2 regions of the Mitsuaria sp. RG genome follow, and region 2 is predicted to be linked to the other one. Evidence: predicted binding sites of a transcription regulator. Region 2 holds the regulator's gene; the other holds the start of a gene.
What was found. Region 2 encodes sigma-54, which starts transcription at its own class of promoters, with help from an activator protein. Its sites were predicted from a motif close to TGGCANGNAANCTGCTTT; they were not measured.
Positions count from the first base shown of each region.

Region 1: a site for sigma-54 is predicted at 3,744-3,761, ahead of POF53_RS17570 (formate/nitrite transporter family protein). Genes of this name have one in related genera too.

Region 1 covers NZ_JAQMYQ010000031.1:27,121-37,704, forward strand. Annotated here, with positions in the region: gene POF53_RS17550 (MFS transporter) at 1-912, opposite strand, end outside; gene POF53_RS17555 (helix-turn-helix domain-containing protein) at 1,116-1,802, shown strand; gene POF53_RS17560 (sterol desaturase family protein) at 1,785-2,678, opposite strand; gene POF53_RS17565 (DNA-binding protein) at 2,892-3,719, opposite strand; gene POF53_RS17570 (formate/nitrite transporter family protein) at 4,017-4,805, shown strand; gene pdxR (MocR-like pyridoxine biosynthesis transcription factor PdxR) at 4,812-6,302, opposite strand; gene POF53_RS17580 (M24 family metallopeptidase) at 6,381-8,030, shown strand; gene POF53_RS17585 (TonB-dependent receptor) at 8,154-10,400, shown strand; gene POF53_RS17590 (sulfatase-like hydrolase/transferase) at 10,403-10,584, opposite strand, start outside.
Region 2 covers NZ_JAQMYQ010000051.1:6,392-16,975, reverse strand. Annotated here, with positions in the region: gene POF53_RS22185 (superoxide dismutase) at 1-517, shown strand, start outside; gene POF53_RS22180 (ZIP family metal transporter) at 538-1,416, shown strand; gene POF53_RS22175 (HPr family phosphocarrier protein) at 1,575-1,847, opposite strand; gene rapZ (RNase adapter RapZ) at 1,868-2,722, opposite strand; gene ptsN (PTS IIA-like nitrogen regulatory protein PtsN) at 2,725-3,189, opposite strand; gene hpf (ribosome hibernation-promoting factor, HPF/YfiA family) at 3,202-3,510, opposite strand; gene POF53_RS22155 (RNA polymerase factor sigma-54) at 3,589-5,088, opposite strand; gene lptB (LPS export ABC transporter ATP-binding protein) at 5,262-5,987, opposite strand; gene lptA (lipopolysaccharide transport periplasmic protein LptA) at 5,988-6,512, opposite strand; gene lptC (LPS export ABC transporter periplasmic protein LptC) at 6,499-7,071, opposite strand; gene POF53_RS22135 (KdsC family phosphatase) at 7,080-7,604, opposite strand; gene POF53_RS22130 (KpsF/GutQ family sugar-phosphate isomerase) at 7,605-8,579, opposite strand; gene POF53_RS22125 (ATP-binding cassette domain-containing protein) at 8,824-9,633, shown strand; gene mlaE (lipid asymmetry maintenance ABC transporter permease subunit MlaE) at 9,633-10,427, shown strand; gene mlaD (outer membrane lipid asymmetry maintenance protein MlaD) at 10,427-10,584, shown strand, end outside.

The sequences.
Region 1 (10,584 bases), on a different contig from region 2:
GAACGGCGTGCCGATCAGCAGCGAACCGGCAATCAGCAGGTTGGCGGTCTGCGGGTCGATCTTCAGCGTCTGCAGCAGGAAGAACAACGCATAGAACTGCCCGGTGTACCACACCACCGCCTGCCCGGCGGTGCCGCCGAGCAGCGCCATGATCACCACCTTGAGGTTGTCCCAGCGGGCGAACGACTCGGTCAGCGGCGCCTTCGACGCCTTGCCTTCGGCCTTCATCTTCATGAATACCGGCGACTCGTTGAGCTGCAGGCGGATGTACACCGAGATCGCCAGCAACAGGATCGACAGCAGGAATGGTATGCGCCAGCCCCAGGCCTCGAACGCCTCGGTACCCATGGCGGTACGACAGGCCAGGATCACCAGCAGCGAGAGGAACAGGCCAAGGGTGGCGGTGGTCTGGATCCATGCGGTGAAGAAGCCGCGCTTGCCCTTGGGCGCATGTTCCGCCACATAGGTGGCGGCGCCGCCGTACTCGCCGCCCAGCGCCAGCCCCTGCAGCAGGCGCAGGCTGATGAGGATCACCGGCGCGGCCACGCCGATGGTCGCGTAGCTGGGCAGCAGCCCCACCACCGCGGTGGATATACCCATGATCACGATGGTGATGAGGAAGGTGTACTTGCGCCCGATCATGTCGCCCAGGCGCCCGAACACGATGGCGCCGAATGGCCGCACGGCAAAGCCGGCGGCGAAGGCGAGCAAGGCGAAGATGAACGAGGTGGTCTCGTTGACCCCGGCGAAGAAGTGCTTGGCGATGATCGCCGCCAGTGATCCGTAGAGGTAGAAGTCGTACCATTCGAACACGGTGCCCAAGGACGAGGCGAAGATGACTTTGCGCTCCTCCCGGGTGATGCCACGTTGGGGCGCGCTACTGCCCGTGGATGCGCTGTCTAGGACCGCCATGGGTCGCCTCCGTCTGGTTGTGGTAGACCGGAGTGCTCCAGCAGATCCCAAAGCACGCACCCAGGCCCAAGGGCATTGCAGGCTGCGCGAAGCACGACGAGGCATCGGCCTCGGATCGCGGCAAGTCACCTCAAGCATAATCGGCCTTTGAACGATATCCACTCGCATGAGTGTTTATGGGCCAATTTGGATAGGAAGCAGGGATGAACGAACGACAGGACGGCGCTTGGCGAGGTCGACTCTGGCTGGCCGATGACCATTGCCTGCTGTTCGGCACGCCGGGCCGTACCAGTGCACACGCCCACTATGCCCACCAGGTGCTGCTGCCCCTCGAGGGCAAGGTGTGCGTTGAAATCGCGGGCGAGCAGCGCAGCGGCAGGTTGCTGGCCATCGGGTCGCTGCAGCCCCACGCCATCCTCGCTCATCAGCCGCCTTGCATCACTCTGTTCGCCGAACCTCTGGCGTTTTCCCTGGAGACCTTGCTCGACGTCTGCCAACAGGCACCCCGTAGCATCCCCGGTCTGGCCCAAGCACTGCGTCTGACACCGCGCCGTTCGCTGGACCCTCGCCTGAACCGGGCACTGGCGCGGATCCGTGCGCTGGACGACCAGCGTCTGCCTGCCACGGCGCTGGCGCAGGAGGCCGCGCTGTCGATCAGCCAGCTGGAACGCTTGTTCAGCGACAGCCTCGGCCTGTCGGTACGACGCCTGGTGCTGTGGCAGCGTCTGCGCCAAGCCCTGCGCCAAGCCCTGACCGGCGCCTCCCTGACCGAAGCAGCCATGGCCGCGGGCTTTGCCGACTCGGCGCACCTTTCACGCAGCCTGCGTCAGCAGTTCGGTATCCGCGCCAGCGAGGCCCTGCGCCACCTGCGCTCAGATTCGCTGGTCTAGGGCCTGGCGCAGGCCGCGTGGCAGTGGTGCCGGCGGCTGCGCCGTGGCTGCCGGGCGAAACGGCTCACGCAGCTGAGCCAGGTATGCTTGCGGGTAGTCCGGGCGATCACCAATGCCCATGTCGTCATCGGCCAGCCCATAACCAGGCAGATGCAGCGCGGTCCCCAGCAGGCGATCCCACAGCGGGAAGAACAGGGCGAAATTGACGTCACCCAGCGTGCCGTACTTCAGATGGTGCAGCCGGTGCACGGGCGCCCAGGCGAACAGATGGCGCAGGCCGCCGATGCGCATGTCGACATTGCTGTGCTGCAGCAGCAACTGCACCGAGATGCTGAAGGCCAGCAGCGCCGCGATATCCTGCGGCAAGCCCAGCAACAGCAACGGCAGCACACCGCCGAGGGCCTCGGCCAGTTGGTGCAGCGGGTGCTTCATCAGGCCGTTGAAGCCGTACAGCCGGGTCACGCTGTGATGCACCGCGTGCAGGCGCCAGAGCAGCGCGCTGCGGTGGCTGGCGTAGTGCACCAGGGTGATGCCCAGGTCGGCCAGGGGTATGGCAAGCAGCAATTGCCACAGCACCGGCCAGTGGCTGGGCCACAGCCCGCTGGCCGGCAGCCAGCCGGCGAACAGTGGAATCGTGGCGATGCTGGCGACATTCAGGGTTTCGTTGACCAGCGCGTGCAAGCCATCGCGCCCGACCTCCCCGTCAGCCTCGCTCCAGGCAGGCTTGTACGGATACAGCGCTTCGCAGGTGAACGACAGCAGGATGGCCACGCCGAGCAGGGGCAGCAGCCAGAGAATGTCGGCGCCGAGGTTGATCAGGTAGACGGCTGTGCCGATGAAACCGAGGAAGAAGCATGGGGCATAGAGGATGCGCATGGAAGGCTCCGGTCATGGATGGAGCCGCGAGTGTTGCCTGGTGCCTGAACGTGACGCTTGAACGAACGGCGCATTTCCTGCCTCAGGCCTGCACACGTCCCTGTAGGAGCGGCCTTGTGCCGCGAAAGGGCCGCAAAGCGGCCCCGGCGATCTTTGCATCGACGCTGAAATCCTGGGGCCGCTACGCAGCCCTTTCGCGGCACAAGGCCGCTCCTACAGGGGACCGTCGATCGCGCCTTGGATTCGTGCCGCCAACTGACGACGCATCTCGTCATTGGCGCCCTGGGCCTGGGCCAGTATCGCCCGCAACCCTTGCACCTGGGCGTCACGCTGCTGCAATTGCTCGTCCAGCAACCTGCTCTGTGCCGTCGCCTGGCGCTGCTCGGCCAGCAGGCGTTCGTTGTCGCGGTGCAGGCGAGTCAGTTCGTCCTGGCGGGCGATGGCGCCCTGCTGCAGGGTCTGCAACTGGCCCTGCAACTGGCGCACCTGGGTCTCGCTCCGGCGTTGCTCCTGCTGGCGCTGTTCGAGGCTGGCGCGCAGTTGCTCGTCCTTGTCGGCCAGGCGCGCCTGCAGTTCGCCCTGGGACTGGCTCAGACCGGCACTGCGCAACTGTTCGGCCTGCAGGTTGGCCTGGCTGGCGGCCAGGCGTTCGGACTCGACGTGCAGCGCACCACTCAAGGTCTCGACCTGGCGCAGCGCGCCGGCCAGTTCGCGCTGGACCCGTTGCAGCTCAGCCTGCATCGCCGCGCAATGGGCCTGTGCGGCAGCCTCGGCGGCATCGATGCGTGCCTGCCCTTCCTCCTGCAATTGCGCGGCCAGTCGCTCGACCATCCGCCCCAGCGGTTCGCTCAGCGCCGTACTGTTGCCCAGCAGCGACACAGGCTGGCGATCGAGTTCCTTCAGGTAGCGGTGGATGGTGGTCTTCGACCCGGTGTTGCCCAATTCGATACGTATCGCATCGATACTCGGATTCTCACCCCGGGCCATCAGCGCCTGCCGCGCTTGCTGAACAGCTGCCTTGTCGATGCCTATGCGGGCCATTGCTCACTCCACCATTACGTACCATGGCATGTACCATGTAATTTGCTGAATACTGCACGTCCCGCACCGCCTTTTCAAGCGCGTCGGTTGCAGGTCGTCCATTACGGTCGCTTTGATATAGTACAGCCCGCTTGAACACCCGCCCTTCATAGATGATATCTATCACCTCATCCAGCCTATCGATTTGACCGCGTCAAATTGCCTCAGCTAACGTGCCGCCCGCTTCGAAGCCTTCCCCGCTGCTGCCAAACCCCGATCCACGGCCTGAGCCGTCGTCCTTGCGTTCGAGTTGTTGAAATGTCTGTGAATACCCCCTCCCGGATCACCGAGCTGGTCATAGAAGCCGGCACCCGTAAAGCCCATCTACCCACCCGCGCCACCCTGATCCTCGGTTTCCTGGCCGGGGCGTTCATCTCCCTGGGTTTCCTGTTGGCGATCCACGTCAGCACCATGATCCCCACACCATGGGCCTCGTTCGGCACCCTGCTGGGCGCCGCGGTGTTTCCCATCGGCCTGATCCTGGTGATCCTGGCCGGGGGCGAACTGCTTACCGGCAACATGATGAGCCTGCCCCTGGCGATGTTCGCCGGACGTATCCGCCTGTGGGCGGTGGCGCGCAACTGGGCCCTGGTGACCCTGGCCAACCTGCTGGGCGCACTGTTCGTCGCCTACTGCTTCGGCCATCTGCTCGGACTGACCGAGGGGCCGTACCTGGGCAAGACCCTGGCGGGCGCCACCAGCAAGGTCAGTGCCGATTTCCTGCATGCCTTCGTCTCCGGCATCGGCTGCAACTGGCTGGTGTGCCTGGCGGTGTGGCTGTCGTACGCCAGCCGTGAGATGAGCGGCAAGATCCTCGGCATCTGGTTCCCGATCATGGCCTTCGTCGCCATCGGCTTCCAGCACGTGGTGGCCAACATGTTCCTGATCCCGGCGGCGATCTTTGCCGGCTACCTGAGCTGGGGGCAGTTGCTGGAAAACCTGGCGGCGGTGTTCCTGGGCAATGCCGTGGGTGGGGCGATCTTCGTCGGCCTGGCCTACTACGTCTCGTTCGGCGCACCGGCTCAGGAACAGGGCGCGCTGCAGTAGCTGGCCTCAGCCGGCCACCGCCTTCGCAGCCTGGGCCAGACGCTGCACGGCCTGGCGGATCTCGTCCGGATCCAGCGAGGCGAACCCCAGGCGCAGGGCATTCTCGGGTTGGCCGGCGGGTGAAAACTGCCGGCCGGCACGCACCACCAGGTCCAGTCGCAGCGCCTCGACCGCCAGCCGACCCACGTCGATCGACGGGGCAAACCTCACCCACAGCGCCAACCCGCCTTCCGGCACCTGCACTGCGATACGCTCGCCAAAGGCCTCCCGCAGGCAAGCCAGCAACATATCCCGGCGCTGCCGGTATTCCCTGGATACCCGCCGCAGATGCTTCCTGAGCTCACCAGCCTCGATCAGGTCGGCGAGCATCCGCTGCATCACCGCATCACCCTGCCCCAGGCTCAGCGCCGCGGTGCGGCTCAGCGTCTCGACCACCGCCGGCGGCGCGACGATGAAGCTGCAACGGAAGGTGCTGCCCAGCGACTTGGACAACGAGCCGACATAGATCACATGGCGCTGCAGGGGATCACTGGCCAGCGGCAGGTAGGGCCGCCCGGCAAAGTGGTACTCGTGGTCGTAGTCCTCCTCGATCACGCAGAAATCATGGCGCCGCGCCAGTTCCAGCAACTGCCGCCGGCGACCGGCGCGCAAACTGACGGTGGTGGGAAACTGGTGGTGGGGCGTGACATACAGAAAGCGCACCGGATGCAGCCGGCACAGCGCTTCGATCTGCTCGACGCGACACCCCTCCTCGTCCAGGTCCACGGTCTCCAGCCGGGCACCCAGCTGGCGAAAGATCTCCCAGGCCGGCGGATAGCTCAGCCGCTCCACCAGCACCACGTCACCGGGCCTGAGCAACACGCTGGCGGCCAGGTACAGCGACATCTGCGTGCCCTGGGTGAGGCAGATGTGCTCGGCCCCCACGTTCAGCCCGCGCTCCTGGCGCAGCATGTCCGCCAGCACCCGGCGCAGGTGATGGCCGCTGCCGTCGCTGCCATGGCGCACGGTATTGGTGGCGAAGCTGTGACGCAGGGCCTTGCGGTAGTAACGGTGCAGGACCGCCTGGGGCAACAGGCGATGGTCACAGGCGCCATTGTCGAAGAACAGTGCCCCGGGGCGCTGGTGCCACGCCGTTGCCTGCTCGCTCGCCGCGAAATACGCAGTGGCAGGCGCATCGCGCAATTTCGGAGCGAATGGCTGCGCCACCTGGCGCGCCGGCGTCGCCTGCGCGGCGAGCTGCTGGCTGACGAAGGTTCCCCGGCGCGGCACGCTGTACAGCCAGCCCTTGGTCGCCGCTTCCTCGTAGGCAAGGATCACCGTCTTGCGATTGACGTCGAGCAGTTGCGCCATGTCCCGGGTACCCGGCAAGGGGGTTCCGGGAAGCAGGCGGCCATCGCTGATCGCGCTGACCAGTCCTTCGACGATCTTTCGATAGGAGGCCTGCGGCTCGCCCCCGTCCAGGTTGAGCAACGGCCGCCATTTGCGTAACTGGACCATGTGAATTATCCAAAACTGGAGGTTTTCCTGGTCCAAGTCTACCGCAACAATCACCGCTCCCACTGCCGCGAGATCGCCATGCCCAACCACCATGTCATTGAATTGTCGCCCTCGGGCAGAACCTTCGAGGCCGGCGACGAGCTGCTGCTCGACGCCATGCTCGCCAGTGGCCTTGCCGTGCCCTTCTCGTGCCGTCGCGGCGCCTGCGGCTCGTGCAAGGTCAAGGTGGTCGCCGGCCAGTATCGCGACAGGCTGCGCGACGCGGATACGCCCGCGCCCTCCTATCCCCTGGCCGCCGACGAACTGCTGCTGTGCCAGAGCCACGCTTGCGGCGACATGCGCCTGGCGATTCCCGGCTGGTCACTGGACACGCCGACGCTGGCCTTCAGCGCGCGGGTACTGGACAAGCGCTCCCTGAGCGTCGATATCACCGAGCTGGTGCTGCAACCCGAACAGCCCGTCGAGGTACGTGCCGGCCAGTACCTCAGGTTCCGCCTCGACAACGGTGACAGCCGCTGTTTCTCCATCGCCAACCTGCCGGCGCAGGACCAGGGACGGATGCTGTTTCATATCCGCAGGGTCGCTGGCGGCCTGTTTTCCGAGCACCTGCTGCCATCACTCGGCATAGGCGACGTGCTGAACCTCGAAGGCCCGGTGGGGGCCTGCACCTGGCAACATGAAGATGAACGCCCCGTCGTACTGTTCGCCACCGGAACCGGCTATGCCGGCATCAAGCCTCTGCTGCTGATGGCCCTGGCACGCGATGCCGAGGTCACGCTGTATTGGGGCGGCGCCTCGCCGGCCGATTTCTACGACCGTGCGTTCCTCGACCAGTGCAGCCAGGCGCACCCTCGGTTTCGCTGGCATCCGGTCCTGGCCACCCAGGCCCGCGTGCAGCAGGTGGCGCTGGCCCAGGCGCATCGCTGGGCCGATACCCAGGTCTACGCCTGTGGCAACGCCACGATGATCCAGCAGGTCCGCGAGCAATGCCTTGGCGCAGGCGTGCAGGCCCATCGCTTCATCGCTGAGGCCTTCGTGCCCAGCGGCGCAGCGCTGCCGTCGACGGCACTGGACCCGCAACTGGAGAAAGTCGGCCCGCGCTACTCGCTGGACGGCATGCTCGCCGCCCGCGAACAGACGGTACGGGCCCTGGCCGCCATCGCCAGCCAGCTGGAAGTCGGCATGACCACCGCCCAGGCCTTGGCCATGGCCGAGCGCACCTTGCGGGCCATGGGCGCCTCGCACACCTGGCACCCGACCTACATCCGCTTCGGCGACGACACCGTGCGCACGCCGCGCCAGGGCATCGACCCGCAGCGCAGGCTGCGCGCCAGCGATATCGCAGTGGTCGATCTCGGCCCGGTATGGGACGGCTACGAGGGTGATTATGGGGATACCTTCGTGTTCGGCGACCGCCCCCTGCACCACGCCTGCGTCGAAGCGCTGCATGCCGTGTTCGACGAGACGCGCCTGGCCTGGCGCCGCGGACTGACCGGGCGCGAGCTGTACAACGTCGCCGAGCGCAGTGCCCAGGCCAGGGGCTGGTGTCTGGAGCGCAACCTGGCCGGGCATCGCATCGCCGACTTCCCCCATGTCCTGTACGGGCAGGAGAAGCTGGCCGACCTGCAGATCGTGCCGGGGGAGATGGTCTGGGTGCTGGAAATCCAGCTGTGCCATCCCAGCGAACCGGTCGGGGCGTTCTTCGAGGATATCCTCATCGCCAGTTGACCCTGCCGGGCTGATCGTCAGCTGCACTGCTGGATGTTAATGATTTGCATTGAGGTTTTACCGTACTGGGTCGGAAAGCCTAGTGAATGCCTTCACTCACTTGCGAATCGAAAGGAATCCAGCATGTCGCAACAGCGTGTCAGCCCGGCGCAGCAGCCGGCTGTGCCCCACTTCGACCTCAATCGCACCTTCGCCGCCGTGCACATGGCCTTGTTGCTCGGCCTGGGCGGTGTCTCCATGAGCGTGACCGCGGCGCAGACCGTGGAACGGGCCGAGGAAGTGGAAAAATCCCGCCAAGACCAGGCCAGCGGCAGCCTCGAGCTGACCGAGACCCGGGTCGAAGGCGACCTCGACGCCCCGAGCGCACTGCCCCCCGCCTACGCCGGCGGCCAGGTGGCCTCGGGCGGCCGGGTCGGCTTGCTGGGCAACAAGGACTTCATGGAGACGCCGTTCAGCACCATCAGCTACACCGACCAGTACATCCAGGACACCCAGGCGCAAACCGTCACCGACGTGATCGCCGCGACCGACCCCGCAGTGTTCAGCAATGGCCTGAAGGGCACCTACAGCGAGAACTACTCGATCCGCGGCTTCAACTCCAACATCAACGATGTGAGCATCGGTGGCCTGTACGGCATGGCGCCCTACTACCGGATCTCGCCCGAGATGTACGAGCGCATCGAAGTGCTCAAGGGCCCGTCTGCCCTGCTCAACGGCATGCCACCGGCCGGCTCGGTGGCCGGCAGCATCAACCTGGTGCCCAAGCGCGCGGGCGCCGAACCGCTGACCCGGATCACCACCACCTACATGTCCGACGCGCAGTTCGGCGGGCACCTCGACGTCGGCCGCCGCTTCGGCGAGCAGCAGCAGTTCGGCGTGCGCTTCAACAGTGTCTATCGTGACGGCGACACCGCGACCGACCATCAGCGCATGAAGGCCGAGCTCAACGCCCTGGGCCTCGACTGGCGCGGCGAGCGGGCGCGCCTGTCCGCCGACCTGTACGAAAGCGAGGACCGGGTCAGGGGCCAGAACCGCGGCATCGGCCTGGCCGCAGGCGTGCCAGTGCCCCGGCCGCCGAAGTCCGAGACCTTGCTCAACCCGGACTGGGGCTTCGTCCAGACCCGCGACAAGGGCGTGATCGTGCGCGGCGAGTACGACCTCAACGACAACCTCATGGCCTATGCCGCGGCCGGCACCAGCAAGACCGACTATGCCTACAGTGGCACCATGCTCGCCGAGGTGTTCAACACCGCTGGAGACATGGAGACGAACATGGGCCAGTTGAAGATCGACCTCAAGAAGACTTCGGGCGAGGCCGGCCTGCGCGGCCATTTCGACACGTTCGGTGTCGGTCACCAATGGTCGCTCAACGCCACGCACTACTCGGACAAGCAGCACGATTATGGCCGACGCAACGTCCCGGGGGCCGAGTGGGTCAACAACATCTACCACCCAGTCTGGGGACCGGAGGCCGCCAGGAGCTACCCGGCCATCGCCCACACCGAGTCGCGCCTGAGCAGCTACGGCCTGGCCGACACCCTGTCGTTCCTCGACGAGCGTCTTCAACTCACCTTGGGCGTGCGTCGCCAGCAGGTGCTGACCGACAGTTTCGACGTCAGCAACGGCGCGCATACCACGCGCTACAACGAGAGCGCCACGACCCCAGCGGCGGCAGTGCTGGTCAAGGTCACCGACGAGGTGTCGCTGTACGCCAACTACATCGAGGGCCTGAGCAAGGGTGCCATCGCCCCGATTACCGCGCCCAACGCCGGCCAAGTGTTCGCCCCCTACAAGTCCAAGCAGAAGGAAGTCGGCATCAAGCTCGACCTTGGCGACTTCGCCCACACCCTGAGCCTGTACCAGATCGAACGCCCCAGCAGCTTCACCGATCCGGTGACCAAGGTGTTCTCCTTCGGTGGTGAACAGCGTAACCGCGGGCTCGAGTGGAGCTTCTTCGGCACCCCGCTGACCGATGTGCGCCTGATGGGCGGCGTGGCGCGCCTCGACCCCAAGGTGACCAAGGCCGAGAACCCCGCCGAGGAAGGCAAGACCGCCACCGGCCAGCCGAAATTGCAAGGCAAGCTGGGCGTGGAGTGGGACACCCCACTGCTCGATGGCCTGACCCTGACCGCCAACGCCACCGCCGTGTCGAAGCAGTACATCAGCGACGACAACAGCCAGTCGATTCCTGGCTACACGATATATGACGTCGGTGCCCGCTACCGGCTGCAGGTGGCCGACCACCCGGTGACCTTGCGCGGCACGGTGGAGAACGTGACCAACAAGGCCTACTGGGGCATGCCGTTGCTCACCAGCCTGGGGCTGGGTGCGCCGCGTACGGTACAGCTGTCTGCCAGCATCGATTTCTGACCTCAGTCCGCCTTGCCTACCGGCATCGGTTGCCCCGCCAGGACACTGGCGGGCGTGACCACCTGCCCCAGGTCGATGTGACGGAAATCCGGCTTGGCCCCCAGCCGCGCATTGAAACGCACGTTGAAGGTGAACGGGTCGTCGGTCGGCATGTCCAGCGAACGGCCGTAGCGCGCGCTCACGG
Region 2 (10,584 bases):
CTACGTCAATGGCCTGAACACAGCCATCGAGGGCACCGAGTGGGCCGAGTGGCCGGTCGAGAAGCTGGTCGGTGCAGTGCAGTCGCTGCCCGAGAGCCTGCGCGGGCCAGTGACCAATCACGGTGGCGGGCATGCCAACCACACCCTGTTCTGGACCGTGATGTCACCCAAGGGGGGCGGCCAGCCACAGGGTGAGCTGGCCAAGGCCATCGATGCGCAGCTCGGCGGCTTCGAGGCGTTCAAGGAGGCTTTCACCAAGGCCGCACTGACCCGTTTCGGCAGCGGCTGGGCCTGGCTGAGCGTGACCCCGCAGAAAACGCTGGTAGTGGAGAGCAGCGGCAACCAGGACAGCCCGCTGATGCACGGCAACACGCCGATCCTCGGCCTGGACGTGTGGGAGCACGCCTACTACCTGAAGTACCAGAACCGTCGTCCGGAATACATTGGCGCCTTCTACAACGTGGTCGACTGGGCCGAAGTGGAACGTCGCTACCTTGAAGCCCTGAAACGAGTCTGACCGGTATGCGCTCCGAGGTGATGTCTGTCAGCAGTGTGCGCCTGTTCCGCCTGGCGCTTGGGACCTTGCTGTTGCTGGTCGGCACCGCGTTGCTGGTGGCGCGGGGCATCGCCTGGCTGGACCTGGAACCGCGCATGTTGCGTGCCCTTGAGGGCGGCGCATTGTGCGCGCTGGGGACGGCGTTGGGCGCGGTACCGGTATTGGTGATCCGCAACATGCCGGTGGCCGTGGCCGACACCTTGCTCGGCTTCGGCGCCGGGGTGATGCTGGCGGCCACCGCGTTCTCGCTGATCATTCCCGGGCTGGATGCGGCACAATCCATCGGCTTCAGCCCATGGGGCGCCGGTGGGGTGATCAGCAGCGGCCTGCTGTTCGGCGCGTTGTGCCTGTTCCTGGTCGATCTCAAGGTCTCCGGCGCTTCGCCAGAGGCCTTGGTCGGCAGCGATCAGCAACCGGTGATCGCTGCACGGATCTGGTTGTTTGTCATCGCCATCATTGCCCACAACATTCCCGAAGGCATGGCCATCGGCGTGTCCGCCGGCGGTGGCATGCCCGATGCCGACAGCCTGGCCATGGGCATCGCGCTGCAGGATGTGCCGGAGGGACTGGTGATCGCCCTGGTGCTGGCTGGGGCGGGCATGTCGCGGTTCAAGGCGTTCCTGATCGGCGCGGCGTCTGGGCTGGTCGAGCCACTGGCCGCGGTGATCTGCGCCTGGCTGGTGAACATCGCCGAACTGCTGTTGCCGCTGGGCCTGGCCTGCGCGGCGGGGGCAATGCTGCTGGTGGTGACCCAGGAGATCATTCCCGAATCGCGCAGCAACGGGCATCACCGCCTGGCGAGCCTGGGGCTGTGTGTCGGGTTCTGCCTGATGATGGTGATGGACACGGCGATGTCCTGAGCCCGGCACGGTCCCTGTAGGAGCGGCCTTGTGCCGCGAAAGGGCTGCATGGCAGCCCCTGGTTTTCAGCAACATTGCTGCATTGCCGGGGCTGCTACGCAGCCCTTTAGCGGCACAAGGCCGCTCCTACAGGAAGCGTGCGCAGTCGCTAGCGGCGCTTACTCGCCTTCGTCGAAGAAATTGTTGATCAACGCGACCAGTGCATCCATGGCCTCACCGTCCTGCTCGCCCTCGGTGTGCAGGTGCACCGGCGTGCCCTTGCCCGCGGCGAGCATCATCACCGCCATGATGCTCTTGCCGTCCACCAGCTTGTCCGGCGCGCGGCCGACCCGTACTTGGCAGGGGAAGCGACCGGCCACGCCGACGAACTTGGCGGCCGCCCGCGCATGCAGGCCCAGCTTGTTGATGATGGTGATTTCGCGGGCGGGCATCGTGGGGCGGATCCTGTGGGCTAGAGGTCGCGGTGGCGGACCTGGACGTTTTTCAGGGATTGCTGGAGCAGTTGGCCAAGCCGTTCGGTGATGTACACCGAGCGGTGGTGGCCGCCGGTACAGCCGATGGCGATGGTGACATAGGCGCGGTTGCTGGCGGCGAAGCGTGGCAGCCACTTGAGCAGGTAGCCGGAGATGTCCTGGAACATTTCCTCGACGTCCGGCTGGGCGGCCAGGTAATCGATCACCGGCTGTTCGAGGCCGGAATGCTCGCGAAGTTCCGGCTTCCAGTATGGATTGGGCAGGCAACGCACATCGAACACCACATCGGCGTCCACCGGCATGCCGCGCTTGAAGCCGAACGACTCGACCAGGAACGCGGTGCCTGGCTCGGGCTGGTTGAGCAGGCGCAGCTTGATCGAATCGCGCAGCTGGTAGAGGTTCAGATTGGTGGTGTCGATTTTCAGGTCGGCGAGGTCGGCGATCGGCCCGAGCAGCTCGCTTTCCACGCGGATCGCCTCGGCCAGCGAGCGGCTGTCGTTGGTCAGCGGATGGCGGCGGCGGGTTTCCGAGAAGCGCTTGAGCAGGGTGTCTTCGTCGGCGTCCAGGTACAGCACGTCGCACTGGATATGCCGCGAACGTGCCTCATCCAGCAGTTCGGGGAAGCGCGACAGGTGGCTGGGGAGGTTGCGCGCATCGATGGATACCGCGACCTTCGGTTGCAGCAACTCGGTGTTGATCAGCGCGTTTTCCGCCAACTGCGGCAACAACCCGGCGGGCAGGTTGTCGATGCAGTAGTAGCCGTTGTCTTCCAGCACGTCGAGGGCGGTGCTCTTACCGGAGCCGGAGCGGCCGCTGACGATGATCAGGCGCATGTTCAGTGCTCGTTCTGTACGTCCAGGACGACCTGGTAAAGGGCATCGCTGCTGTCGGCGGCACGCAGGCGATCGCGGACCTCCTTGCGATCGAGCATGCTGGCGATCTGGCGCAGCAGTTCAAGGTGAGCATCGGTGGCAGCTTCCGGGACCAGCAGGACGAACAGCAGGTCGACCGGTGCGCCATCGATGGCATCGTAATCGATAGGGGCGTCCAGGTGCAGCAGGGCGCTCACTGGCGCGGTGCAGCCCACAAGCCGGCAGTGGGGAATGGCAATGCCATTGCCAAAACCGGTGGAGCCCAGTTTTTCCCGAGCGATGAGCTTGTCGAAGACGTCTTGCATCTCCAGCTCGGGTACTTGCTCGGCGATCAGGTTGGCGACCTTTTCCAGGGCGCGCTTCTTGCTGCCGCCCGGCACGTTCACGAGGGAACGGCCGGGGGTCAGGATGGTTTCAAGTCGGATCATGGATGAGGGGGATCAGCGGGCGGCTGCGCCTTGCAGCAGGCTTTGCTGTTTTTCCTTGTGTTTTTTCAGTTGGCGATCAAGTTTGTCTGCCAGGGCGTCGATCGCCGCATACATGTCTTGATGTTCGGCGTTGGCGACGACTTCGCCACCGGGAATCTGGAGTGTGGCTTCCACCTTCTGCTGCAGCTTCTCGACCTTCATGATCACCGTCGCATTGGTGATCTTGTCGAAATGACCCTCCACGCGGGCGAGCTTCTCAAGCACGTAATCGCGCAGTGGTTGGGTGACTTCTACATGCTGTCCACTGATGTTGACTTGCATACAGCTTCTCCTTTGTTGCCCGTGCATAAAGAGGCAGGTATTGCACCTGCCACTGAAACGCTGTGGCACATCCCGGGGCTACATCAGTCGCTTGCGCTCGCTCGACGGGGCGATGCCCAACGATTCGCGGTACTTGGCGACGGTGCGACGGGCTACCTGGATGCCTTGTGCCTCCAGTAAACCAGCGATCTTGCTGTCACTCAATGGCTTTTTCTGATTTTCCGCCGCCACCAGTTTCTTGATGATCGCGCGGATCGCCGTGGACGAGCATTCGCCGCCTTCGGCGGTGCTCACGTGGCTGGAGAAAAAGTATTTCAGTTCGTAGATGCCGCGCGGGGTGTGCATGTATTTTTGCGTGGTCACCCGGGAAATGGTCGACTCGTGCATGCCCACCGCCTCGGCGATATCGTGCAGCACCAGTGGCTTCATGGCCTCGTCGCCGTGGTCGAGGAAGCCGCGCTGGTGCTCGACGATCTGCGTCGCCACCTTCATCAGCGTCTCGTTGCGGCTCTGCAGGCTCTTGATGAACCAGCGCGCTTCCTGCAACTGGTTGCGCATGAAGGTGTTGTCGGCGCTGGTGTCGGCGCGGCGGACGAAGCCGGCGTACTGCGGGTTGACCCGCAGGCGCGGTACCGCTTCCTGGTTGAGCTCGACCAGCCAGCGCTCGCTGTCCTTGCGCACGATGACGTCAGGCACGACGTACTCGGGCTCGCTGGACTCGATCTGCGAGCCGGGCCGCGGGTTGAGGGTCTGCACCAGTTCGATGATCTGGCGCAGTTCGTCTTCCTTGAGCTTCATGCGGCGCATCAGCTGGCTGTAGTCGCGGCTGCCGAGCAGGTCGATGAAGTCGGTGACCAGGCGCTGGGCCTCGCTCATCCACGGTGTCGAGGCCGGCAGCTGGCGCAGTTGCAGCAGCAGGCATTCGCCCAGGGAACGGGCGCCAATGCCGACAGGTTCGAACTGCTGGATGCGGTGCAGCACCGCCTCGACCTCGTCCAGCTCGATGTCGAGTTCCGGATCGAAGCCTGCGCAGATCTCCTCGAGGGTGTCTTCCAGGTAGCCCTGGCTGTTGATGCTGTCGATCAGGGTGACGGCGATCAGGCGGTCGGTGTCGGACATCGGCGCCAGGTTGAGCTGCCACAGCAGGTGGCTCTGCAGACTCTCGCCGACCGAGGTGCGGGTGGTGAAGTCCCACTCGTCGTCATCGTTGCTCGGCAGGCTGCTGGCGCTGGTCTGGTAGATGTCTTCCCAGGCGGTGTCGACCGGCAGTTCGTTGGGGATGCGCTCGGCCCATTCGCCGTCTTCGAGGTTTTCCGCGGTGCTGCTGGTACTGGTTTCCTGGAAACTGTTGTCCTGGACTTCGGCGGTCGGCTTGTTCTCGGCGTTGTCCGCCATCGGATCGCTGTTGTCGAAGTCCTCGCCGTCTTCCTGACGTTCGAGCATCGGATTGGACTCCAGCGCTTCCTGGATTTCCTGCTGGAGGTCCAGGGTGGAGAGCTGAAGCAGACGGATGGCCTGTTGCAACTGCGGGGTCATCGTCAGTTGCTGGCCCATTTTTAGGACGAGCGATGGTTTCATGGCTGGGGCTTGATACCTTGTTGCCGGCGCGCATGCGCCATCCACTACACGGAGGGCGCCTGGGCGCCGATTTTAAGCAAGTTGTATGCCTGAAATTGCAGCGTTTGCCTAGAGCACTGTAACAACTTAAGCCTCGAACAGGCGCTTGCGCCAGTGCTCCGGGCAGGCCGGGGTCAGAGTCGGAACTCGTGCCCCAGGTACACTTCCTTGACCAGCTGGTTGGCCAGGATGGTCTCGGCGTCGCCTTCGGCGATCAGCTGGCCATCGTTGACGATGTAGGCGGTCTCGCAGATGTCCAGGGTCTCGCGAACGTTGTGGTCGGTGATCAGTACGCCGATGCCCTTGTTCTTGAGGTGGTGGATGATCTGCTTGATGTCGCCCACGGAGATCGGGTCGACACCGGCAAAGGGTTCGTCCAGCAGGATGAACTTGGGCGCGGTGGCCAGGGCGCGGGCGATCTCGACGCGGCGGCGTTCACCGCCGGAGAGGCTCATGCCGAGGTTGTCGCGGATGTGGCTGATGTGGAATTCCTGCAGCAGGCTTTCCAGCTCCTTGCGCCGGCCGTCGCGGTCGAGGTCCTTGCGGGTCTCGAGGATGGCCATGATGTTGTCGGCCACCGACAGCTTGCGGAAGATCGAGGCTTCCTGCGGCAGGTAGCCGATACCGGCCTGGGCGCGGCCGTGCATGGGCTGGTGGCTGACGTCGAGGCTGTCGATCAGCACGCGGCCCTGGTCGGCCTGGACCAGGCCGACGATCATGTAGAAACAGGTGGTCTTGCCGGCGCCGTTGGGGCCGAGCAGGCCGACGATCTGGCCGCTGTCGATGGACAGGCTGACGTCGCGAACGACCTGCCTGCCCTTGTAGCTCTTGGCCAGGTGCTGGGCTTTGAGGGTTGCCATTTACTCGGCCTTTTTCTTCGGTTGAATGACCATGTCGATGCGCTGACGTGGTGCAGTCACGTTGCCACCGCGACCGGCGGTAGCCACCTGGGTCTTGGTGTTGTAGACGATCTTCTCGCCTTCGGTGGTGTTGCCTTCGTTCTCGACCTTGGCGCGGTCGGTAAGGATCACCGTGTCTTTCTGCGCCTGGTACTGGATGGTCACGGCCCAGCCTTTCATCTTGTCGGGCTTGGCGGCGCTCTGCTGCTGCTCGAAGTAGGCCAGGTTGCCCACCGAGGTGACCACGTCGATGTCGCCGGAGGCGGAGCGGGTCATGGTCACGGTGTTGCCTTTGATCATCATCGAACCTTGGGTGATGATCACGTCGCCGGTGTAGGTGGCAACGCCCTGCTTGTCGTCCAGGTGGGCGTTGTCCGCCTGGATGCGGATCGGCTGGTCACGGTCATTCGGCAGGGCGAAGGCGCTCGCGCTTCCCAGTGCTACGCCCAGGCTGAGCAGAAGGGGGATGGTTTTAACGAGCCTCATACTGTCCTCTTACGTTAGAGAGCAGGTCCATCCTGCCTTCTTTCAAATACGCTTTCATTCCTTTGCCCGTAGTCGTGCCACCGGCGCCGTCGATTCTAACGGCTTGCTCGGTCTGCGCATATTGCTTCTGCGGGAACACGGTCATGCGTGTGCTGGTGATGATGGTTTCACGTTGCTTGTCGTCGGTGCGCGCCACGCGCACATCGTCGATCAGTTCGACCTCGGTGCCGTCCGGGTTGACCTCGGCGCGCTTGCTCTGCACGTGCCAGGGGTACTCGGTGCCGCGGTACATGTGCAGGTCGGGCGTGGTTACCAGGGTGACCTCGCTGGCCTTGAGGTGCTCGACCTTGGCGGCGGTCATCTCGTACTGCAGCTTGCCGTCGGGCAAGAACTGCAGGCTGTGGGCGTTGATCGCGTAGTAGTCGATGGCACTCTGGTCGACCTGGGCCTGCGGCTGGTCGAGGAAGGTCTCCGGGCTGATGTTCCAATAGCCTACCGCAACCAGCACGGCGGCGATCCCGCCTAGCAGCGCGACATTTCTGATCTTCTTGCTGAGCATGGGCAGCCTTACAGGTAATGGGCGTTGGCAGCGTCCAGGGTGCCCTGGGCCTGCATGATCAGTTCGCAGAACTCGCGGGCGGCGCCTTCGCCGCCGCGAGCCAGGGTGACGCCGTGGGCGTGCTGGCGAACGAATGCCGCGGCGTTGTGCACCGCCATGCCCAGGCCCACGCGGCGGATCACCGGCAGGTCGGGCAGGTCGTCGCCGAGGTAGGCGACCTGTTCATAGCTTAGATTGAGTTCGGCGAGCAGGCCGTCGAGCACCACCAGTTTGTCCTCGCGGCCCTGGAACAGGTGCGGGATGCCGAGGTTCTTCGCCCGGCGCTCGACCACCGGGGTCTTGCGCCCGCTGATGATCGCGGTGGTCACGCCCGCGGCCATGAGCATCTTGATGCCGTGGCCGTCGAGGGTGTTGAAGGTCTTGAACTCGCTGCCGTCCTCGAGGAAATACAGGCGGCCGTCGGTGAGCACGCCGTCGACGTCGAACACCGCCAGCTTGATGGCCTTGGCGCGTTGCATCAGGTCCTGGTTCATTTACATCACTCCGGCGCGCAGCAGGTCGTGCATGTTCAGGGCGCCGGTCGGGCGGTCTTCCTGATCGACCACCACCAGCGCGCTGATCTTGTGGTCTTCCATGATCTTCAGTGCCTCGGCGGCGAGCATCTCGGCGCGGGCGGTCTTGCCGTGCACGGTCATGACCTCGTCGATGAGGGTCTTGTGCACGTCGATGTTGCGGTCCAGGCTGCGGCGCAGGTCGCCGTCGGTGAATACGCCGGCAAGCTTGCCGTCGTCACCCAGGACCACGGTCATGCCCAGACCTTTGCGAGACATTTCAAGCAGCGCGTCCTTGAGCAGGGTGCCGCTCTTGACCACCGGGAGTTCTTCGCCGGCATGCATGACGTTCTCGACCTTCAGCAACAGGCGGCGGCCCAGTGCGCCACCGGGGTGGGAGAAGGCGAAATCCTCGGCGGTGAAGCCGCGGGCCTCCAGCAGGGCGATGGCCAGGGCGTCGCCCAGCGCCAGCGCCGCAGTGGTGGAGGAGGTCGGCGCCAGGTTGAGCGGACAGGCTTCCTGGGCGACGCTGGCGTCGAGGTTGACCTCGGCGGCCTGGGCCAGGGGCGAGTCGGGGTTGCCGGTCAGGCTGATCAGCTGGATGCCCAGGCGCTTGATCAGTGGCAGCAGGGTGACGATCTCGGCGGTGCTGCCGGAGTTGGACAGGGCAAGAATGACATCGTCCCGGGTGATCATGCCCATGTCGCCATGGCTGGCTTCGGCCGGGTGCACGAAGAACGCCGGAGTGCCGGTGCTGGCCAGGGTGGCGGCGATCTTGTTGCCGATGTGCCCCGACTTGCCCATGCCCACCACCACGACCCGTCCCTTGCTGGCCAGGATCAGTTCGCAGGCCTTGACGAAGTCACCGTCGATGCGGGCCAGCAGGGCTTCCACGGCCTCGAGTTCGAGGCGCAGGGTGCGCTGGGCGGATTGGATCAGCTCGCTGGATTGGGTCATGTCGAAACGCAATGCCTGATGAAAAGGCGGCGATTATAGCCGCAATGTGTGAAAGGCTCATCCTTCGAATGTCATATGGATGCCGCGCCAGCCTGTCTGTGCCCTGAACGAGTGCGGGGACGCCCTTGGGGCGGGCCTATCAGCGGTGCTATAGTTCGCCGCTATTCGGCCCGCCGGGGACCTGTGTGCCTTCAAGATGAAGGCAGGCGTCCACATGACGAGGCTGCACTAGCAAGGAGTCTAGATGAGTGTGGATAGCGCCTACGCGGTCGAGTTGAAGGGCGTCACCTTCAAGCGCGGTTCGCGCAGCATTTTCAGCAACGTGGACATACGCATTCCCCGCGGCAAGGTCACCGGCATCATGGGGCCTTCGGGGTGCGGCAAGACCACCTTGCTGCGCTTGATGGGCGCGCAGTTGCGCCCGTCCGGTGGCGAGGTCTGGGTCAACGGGCAGAACCTGCCCGCGTTGTCGCGCAGCGACCTGTTCGACGCGCGCAAGCAGATGGGCGTGCTGTTCCAGAGCGGCGCGCTGTTCACCGACCTGGATGTGTTCGAGAACGTGGCCTTCCCGCTGCGGGTGCATACGCAGCTGTCGGACGAGATGATCCGTGACATCGTGCTGATGAAGCTGCAGGCCGTGGGCCTGCGCGGCGCCATCGACCTGATGCCCGACGAGCTGTCCGGCGGCATGAAGCGTCGCGTGGCGCTGGCCCGGGCGATCGCCCTCGACCCGCAGATCCTCATGTACGATGAACCGTTCGTCGGCCAGGACCCGATCGCCATGGGCGTGCTGGTGCGCCTGATCCGCCTGCTCAACGATGCCCTGGGCATCACCAGCATCGTGGTGTCCCACGATCTCGCGGAAACCGCGAGCATCGCCGACTACATCTATGTGGTCGGCGACGGCCAGGTGCTGGGGCAGGGCACGCCGGACGAACTGATGGGCTCGGACAATCCGCGCATCCGCCAGTTCATGAAAGGCGACCCGGACGGCCCGGTACCCTTCCACTTCCCTGCGCCTGACTACCGCGCCGATCTGCTGGGGGCGCGTTGATGCGCAGAAAATCCTTACTCGAACGTATCCGTCTGTTCGGCCGTTCGGCCATCGATGTGCTGGCCGTGCTGGGACGCTCGTGCCTGTTCCTCGGCCATTCGCTGGGCGGGCGCAGCGGCATCGGTGGCTTCCAGCTGCTGGTCAAGCAACTGTATTCGGTGGGCGTGCTGTCGCTGGCGATCATCGTCGTGTCCGGCGTGTTCATCGGCATGGTGCTGGCCCTGCAGGGCTACAGCATCCTCGCCAGGTACGGCTCGGAGCAGGCCGTGGGGCAGATGGTCGCCCTGACCCTGCTGCGCGAGCTGGGGCCGGTGGTCACCGGTTTGCTGTTCGCCGGCCGCGCGGGCTCCGCGCTGACCGCCGAGATCGGCAACATGAAGTCCACCGAGCAACTGTCGAGCCTGGAGATGATCGGCGTCGATCCGCTCAAGTACATCGTCGCCCCGCGCCTGTGGGCCGGCTTCATCTCGCTGCCGCTGCTGGCGCTGATTTTCAGCGTGGTCGGCATCTGGGGCGGCTCGTGGGTCGCCGTGGACTGGCTGGGCGTCTATGAGGGTTCGTTCTGGGCCAACATGCAGAACAGCGTTTCGTTCAGCGACGACGTGATCAACGGGCTGATCAAGAGCCTGGTGTTCGCCTTCGTCGTCACCTGGATCGCCGTATTCCAGGGGTACGACTGTGAGCCCACTTCAGAAGGGATCAGCCGTGCCACCACCAAGACCGTGGTCTATGCCTCGTTGGCAGTCCTGGGTCTGGACTTTATTCTGACCGCCTTGATGTTTGGAGATTTCTGATGCAAAACCGCACCCTGGAAATCGGTGTCGGCCTGTTCCTCCTGGCCGGGATCCTGGCGCTGCTGCTGCTGGCCCTGCGTGTCAGCGGGCTGTCGGCCAGCCCGAGCAGCGACACGTACAAAGTTTATGCGTACTTCGACAATATCGCCGGTTTGAC